Regions from separate parts of the Tepidiforma sp. genome, predicted to be linked through region 1. Evidence: riboswitches for the same ligand, from Rfam matches in the RefSeq annotation. Region 1 holds a riboswitch; the other holds the start of a gene.
The links. Region 1 has a riboswitch for S-adenosylmethionine ahead of N2041_RS06005 (hypothetical protein). Riboswitches for the same ligand answer to the same signal wherever they lie in the genome.
Positions count from the first base shown of each region.

Region 2: it holds a riboswitch for S-adenosylmethionine, as region 1 does, so the genes downstream of both, thrC (threonine synthase) here and N2041_RS06005 (hypothetical protein) in region 1, are expected to answer to the same signal.

Region 1 covers NZ_JANZZD010000008.1:9,826-13,023, forward strand. Annotated here, with positions in the region: gene N2041_RS05995 (Gfo/Idh/MocA family oxidoreductase) at 57-1,130, opposite strand; tRNA gene N2041_RS06000 (tRNA-Asn) at 1,429-1,503, shown strand; SAM-I-IV-variant riboswitch at 1,599-1,703, shown strand; SAM riboswitch class I at 1,856-1,951, shown strand; gene N2041_RS06005 (hypothetical protein) at 1,959-2,210, shown strand; tRNA gene N2041_RS06010 (tRNA-Phe) at 2,272-2,347, opposite strand; gene N2041_RS06015 (epoxide hydrolase family protein) at 2,425-3,198, shown strand, end outside.
Region 2 covers NZ_JANZZD010000005.1:14,579-17,776, reverse strand. Annotated here, with positions in the region: gene N2041_RS04000 (hypothetical protein) at 1-1,238, shown strand, start outside; SAM riboswitch class I at 1,305-1,415, shown strand; gene thrC (threonine synthase) at 1,605-2,849, shown strand; gene N2041_RS03990 (NIL domain-containing protein) at 2,849-3,091, shown strand; gene N2041_RS03985 (ubiquitin-like small modifier protein 1) at 3,148-3,198, shown strand, end outside.

The DNA of each region.
Region 1 (3,198 bases):
GGTAAACGGGCATTCGCTTCCAGCCATAGACGGCGCGTATACGACAGCGATTTCGTCTATGCCAGCGCAACCTCAGCGCCGTCCCGGGCGCTCCGGTAGCAGGCATCGACCACCCGGTGGGCCGCCAGCGCCGTCCGGAAATCCGGGAACGCCGGCCGCCGCTCGGCCGCGCACCGGAGGAACGCCACATCCTCCATCATCCCCGCCCGTGCCAGCTCGGCCGTCCCCTCGTCCAGCCCCGTCAGCTCCACGTACCGCTCGAACACCTCCTCCGCGCTCATCTCGCGCACCGGTCCGCTGCGGCCCTGCACCCGGATCGGCCCGAGGAAGTCGTGCTCGGTCGCGAAATACCCGCCTTCGAAGAACACCTCGAGGTAGCGCGTGGACGGCCGGTCGTCGAGGCCGTGCCACACCGACGTCAGCGTGGTCTGGTGCCCGCCTTCGTGCTGGAAGGTCACCAGCGCCACGTCTTCGATGCCCGGGTGCCCCGGCGTCGCCTCCCGTGTGTGGCACCGCACCGCCGTAACTTCCCCGAACAGCCATCGGAAGACGTCGACGTCATGAATCGAGTGCTCGATGAGCGTCCCGCCGCCGGCCCGTTCGAAACTCCCCCGCCACGTGCTCCGGTAGTGGCCCCGGATGGGGAAGAACTGGTCGTCCCGCAAATGCGCCGTGAGCAGCGGCCCGAGCCCCGGGTCGCGCATGAGGTCCGCCAGCACGGTCAGCACCGGCGAGTACCGCAGCACGAGCCCGACCTGGTTGATGACCCCGGCCCCCTCGACCGCCGCGACCATCTCTTCGACTTCCGGCAGCGTCCGCGCGAGCGGCTTCTCGCAGAACACGTCCAGCCCCCGCCGCGCCGCTTCCCGGACGAGCGCCGGGTGCTCCGCCGTCTCTGTGCAGATGTAGACCGCCGTCAGCCCCGGGAACCCGAACAGCTCCGCCGCGTCGTCGGTCACCAGCTCCGCGCCGACGATCGCCCCGAACGCTTCCGCCCGCGCCCGGTCCCGGTCGCACACCGCGACGTAGCGCGCCTCCGCTGCCCCGGCCCGGATGGCGCCGCGCAGGTTGCGCGAGTGGAACCGGCCGATATGGCCGCAGCCGATGAGTCCAACGACGGGAACGGGCACGGGGCGTACCGCCTTCGCGAGTTTTCCGGCATTTTACGGCCGCCTTGCCCAACGCCGGGTGAACGCCCCCGCCGCCCGTGCCATGCTCGATTCGCGGCCACCGGCGGGGGGATCCACCTGGGGGCGCACGTGACTCCCCGCCGGCGGCCGTTCCCGTTGAAACGAGACCAGATGAAACGAGGCCGGAACGCCCGCCAGTGATCTTGAGCGAGACCACGCCGGCATCGGAATCACCGCGCGCCCGTTTCGGGCATGCCCCGGTTGCGCGTCCCGCCCCGCCGTCCGAAACTCAGGGTGTTCCCCGGTAGCTCAACGGTAGAGCGCGCGGCTGTTAACCGCTAGGTTCGAGGTTCGAATCCTCGCCGGGGAGCCACCGCCTGTTGGCTGCGATCGAAACGGCGCGCTCGAGCGAGCGTGCCGTTGTTCGTTGAGGCCTTGACAGCCCCCGCGCCGTCCCTATCCTTTCCCTCGAAGCGTCCCGAGCGGCAGCGCGAGCTGCCCGGCAACCTGGTAACGCCGCCAAGGTGCCACCATGACGCGGCCCCGAACGACGGGGCAACCAACGGCGGGTAACGTCTACCCGCCCCTCGAAGCCGGAGGGGCGCCGGCATCCCGAACGCCAGCCCCTCCCCCGTGAGGGGCTTTTCGCTGCCCCGGAAAGGAGTTCGCACCCGCACGTTCGCGCCCCCGGCGCAATACCCCGCGGCACCCCGCCGCAACCCCGTCCCCAATCACGAGTGGCGCGAGGGACCTGGCCCGATGACCGCCCGGCAACCCCGGGGGAAGCCCCCGGAAGGTGCCCCAGCCAGGACCGATTGGAGGTGTCCCATGCGCGAAACCCGCTCCTTCCCTGTCACCAACCGCAAGACGCTCACGGCCCCCATCTCCGGCCGCATCGAGGCCATCCACCACCAGGGCTACGCCGTCGAAGTCCGCCTCGACACCCGCAACTCCTTCCACCTCCTCTTCGAAGACGTTCAGGACATCGTCCGCGCCTTCAAGTCTGACCTCCGCGGCCGCTTCGCCGTCTTCGATGGCCGCTTCGTCCACTTCCCGGCCGAGGCGCCGGCCGCCGCCTGACGCTTCCCCAGGAACGCAGCTGGCCCGGCCAAAATGGCCGGGCCAGCGTTGCTCGCATGCCTGGTGCTGAGGCTCGGGATCGAACCGAGGACACCGGCATTTTCAGTGCCGTGCTCTACCAACTGAGCTACCTCAGCGCCGTCGCTTCATGCTAGGTTCACCCCCGCCGCCCGGTCAAGGCGTCCCCGCCCGACCGGCGCTATCATTCCCCGCCATGAGCATCCGCCCCTTCGCCATCCACGTCCCCGACGAGGTCCTCGCCGACCTCCGCGAACGCCTCGCCCGCACCCGCTGGCCCGACCAGTTCGCCGATGCCGGCTGGGACTACGGCGCGAACCTGGGCTACATCCGCCAGCTCTGCGACTACTGGGCGAACGGCTACGACTGGCGCCTCCACGAAGGCCACCTCAACCGCTACCCCGGCTTCCTCGCCGACGTCGACGGCGTCGATATCCACTTCTGGCACATCGAGAGCGGCAAGCCCGGCGCCCTCCCCCTCCTCCTCATCCACGGCTGGCCGGGCTCTATCTTCGAGTTCTACTTCATCATCGACCGCCTCGTGAACCCGGCCGCCCACGGCCACACCGACGCCGACGCCTTCGACCTCGTCATCCCGGCCCTGCCCGGCTTCGGCTTCGGCGGCAAGCCCCGCGAGCGCGGCTGGGGCATCAGCCGCATCGCCGCTGCCTTCCACACCCTCATGACGCAGGAGCTCGGCTACCAGCGTTACGGCGTCCAGGGCGGCGACTGGGGCGGCATCATCTCCGCCAAGATGGCCTCGGCCTACCCCGGGCACGTCATCGGCGCCCACCTCAACTTCCTCTTCGTCCAGCCCCCGCCGGACCTGACCGACGACGACCGCCAGCGCATCGCCGAGCGCGACGCCTTCCAGGCGAACGAAACCGGCTACTCCCTCACACAGGGCACCAAGCCCGATTCGCTCACCCTCGCCCAGTCCGATTCGCCCGCCGGCCTCGCCGCCTGGATC
Region 2 (3,198 bases), on a different contig from region 1:
TCCGCGAGAACGGCCTCGCCACGCTCCGGAGCCGGGTGACGGTGACCTTCGACCGCCCCGCCGAGTTCGCCGATTCGCGCATCCCGCTCGCTTCGCACTTCGAACTGCGCATCGCCCTCGCCGAAGGCGGCTCCCGCCGCCAGCTCGTCGCCGCCGCCGAGCGGAGCACCGCGAACCGGCGGGAAGTCGTGCTGACGGTCGATGCGCTCGTGACCGAAGGGAGCGTGCTGACCGTCTCGCGCCGGGCGTTCGACCCGCGGGCGAGCGGCAGCTTCGAGGTGCCGGTAGCTGCCGACCTCAGCCCGCTCGCCGCGCTCCTCGCCTCCAGCGCCCTCACGCCGGCCGACCCGGCCTTCTTCGACCCCCCGGAGGAGCGCGAGCCGGACCCGGCGACAGATGACCCGGCGGCGATGCGGGAAGCGCTCCGCCGGCACCTCGCCGTGCGCGGATCGGATGCCGCGACGAGCGCCGATGCCCTCGCCGTCTACGACGCCATCCCGGCGGCGACCGTCCCGTCGCCGAAGCTCCGCGCCGCGCTCGCGGCGCTGACGGGGACGTTCGCCGAGCCCGCGCTGGCCGACCTGCTCACCCCGGCGAACTGCACCGGCCAGCCGGCAGCGAGCATCGACTTCCGCGAGCCGCCGGGGATGGAGCGGCTGCTCGCGCGGGTCACCTCCACCGGCACGGGCGCGCGGGTGGTCTCCATTCACCCTTCCCTGCGCGGCGAGCGGTTCGAGCTGCTCATCCCGCTCCTCGCCCACGAGGCGGTCCATTGCGACCAGTTCGACAGCCGGGTCGAGGAGGTGGCCGCCACCGCCTTCGATACGCTCCTCTTCCTCCGGCTCGTCGCCGCGAACCCGACGCTCGCCGAAGAGCGGACGCGGCTGGCGCGGGAGCTGCGCATCGACGCCCTCGCGATGGTCAACAGCGGGGCAGTGCTGCCGGAGTCGATCGGCGTGCTGCGGTCGCCCGGCGTGGAGGCGGCGCTCCCCGGGACGAACGCGCCCTACCGCTCCTTCGCCGAGCTGGTGACAACGGCCTACCCGACGGTCACGGCGCTCCAGTCGCCGCTCGAGCCGCTCGCGGCGGCCTACATGGCGGCGCTGGCGGCCGAGACGGGCGCGGCGGCGGGCGACCCGTTCGACCTCCGCTACCTCGACGGCCTGCTGGCGCAGGCGCTGGACGGCGCGAGCCTCGTCGCCGTCATCCGGGCCTTCGGCCTCGAGCCGGCCGATTGACGCGCGATCTTGCCGCGTTAGCGTCGGCCCGTGCTAGCATGTGAGGAAATCCCGCGAACGTGGCCGCTCGTATCGAGATGGGGTTGAGGGACCGGCCCGGTGAAACCCCGGCAACCTGCCCGGCGGGTAAGGTGCCAAATCCGGCCTCCCGGGAGCATCCCGGGGGAAAGATGAGAGCGACTTCGCTCCGAAACACGGCCCACGCGGAACGAGGAGTTGCCGAGATGGTTGAGTTCCTGGGCCGAATGGTCATGCTCTAGCCCCTCACCCGAAGGGGCCTCCCGCACCGTCTTCGCCGCCCGTCCGCCCGCGCGTCAGCCGACGCCCTGCGCCCGCGCGGGCCCACGCTCCGAAGGGAGGAAGAGCATGAGCTTTGCCAAGAATCTCCGCTGCCGCGAATGCCACCGCGAATACCCGCTCGAAGCGCGCCACGTCTGCGACTTCTGCTTCGGGCCCGTCGAAGTCACCTACGACTACGACGCCATCCGGAAGGCCGTCAGCCGTGAGCGCATCGAGCGCGGGCCGGCCTCGCTCTGGCGCTACCGCGACTACCTGCCCTGCGATGCCGAATCGGCGATCGATATCGGCGCCGGGTTCACCCCCCTCATCCGGGCGAAGAACCTCGGCAAAGCGCTGGGCCTGAACAACCTCTACATCAAGAACGACACCGTGAACCCGACGTGGTCGTTCAAGGACCGCGTGGTCGCCGTGGCGAGCAGCCGCGCGCGGGAGCTGGGCTACGACAAGCTCGCCTGCGCCAGCACGGGCAACCTCGCCAACAGCGTCAGCGCCCACGCCGCCGCCGCCGGCATGGAGGCCGTCGTCTTCATCCCGCACGACCTCGAACTCGGGAAGGTGCTCGGCTCGAGCATCTACGGCCCGACACTCGTGAAGGTGCGGGGCAACTACGACGCCGTGAACCGGCTCTGCGCGGAGCTCGCCGGCGCCTACAACTGGGCGTTCGTGAACGTGAACGTGCGGCCCTACTACTCCGAAGGCTCGAAGACGCTCGGCTTCGAAGTCGCGGAGCAGCTCGGCTGGCGCGCGCCCGACCATTGCGTCGTGCCGATCGCCTCCGGCTCGCTCTTCGTGAAGATCCGGAAGGGGCTGCAGGAGCTCTGGAAGACGGGCCTCATCGATGAGCCCAAGACCCGGATGAGCGGCGCGCAGGCCGCCGGCTGCTCGCCCGTGGCGACGGCCTGGCAGGAGGGCTCGATGAACTTCCGGCCCCAGCGGCCGAACACCATCGCGAAGTCGCTCGCCATCGGCAACCCCGCCGACGGCTACTACAGCCTCGTCCAGCTGCAGGAGACCGGAGGCGCCTGCGGCAGCGTCACCGACGACGAAATCGTCGCCGGCATGAAGCTGCTGGCGGAGACGGAGGGGATCTTCGCGGAGACGGCCGGCGGCGTCACCGTCGCCTCGCTCAAGCAGCTCGCCGCGCAGGGCCGCATCCACCCGGATGAGCTGACCGTCGCCTTCATCACCGGGGCCGGGTTCAAGACGGTCGAAGCCGTCGCCGAGGCGCTCAACCCGCCGCTCGAAATCGAGGCCACGATGGAGAGCTTCGAGGCGGCGTACAATGCCCGCGTAGCGCAGGGAGTCGCGTGATGGCCGTCAAACGCGTCCGCTTCACATTTCCCGAGAACCTGATCCGCGAGCCGATCATCTACCGCCTCGGCCACGAGTTCCAGGTCATCACCAACGTCCGCATGGCCGACGTCGACGAGAAGACCGGCTGGGTCGTCCTCGAACTGGAGGGCGACCCGGACGAGATCGAGCGGAGCCTCGCCTGGGCGCAGGAGCGCGGCGTCCGCGTCGACCCGGTCACGGGCGACATCGTCGAAGGCTGAGCCCGCGCCTTCAGCACCGCGTCACGACGAACTTCGCAGAGGAAGGAACTGCCCACGTGCCTGTCAATGTCCGCATCCCGCAGCCGCTCCGCCCCCTCACGGGCAAC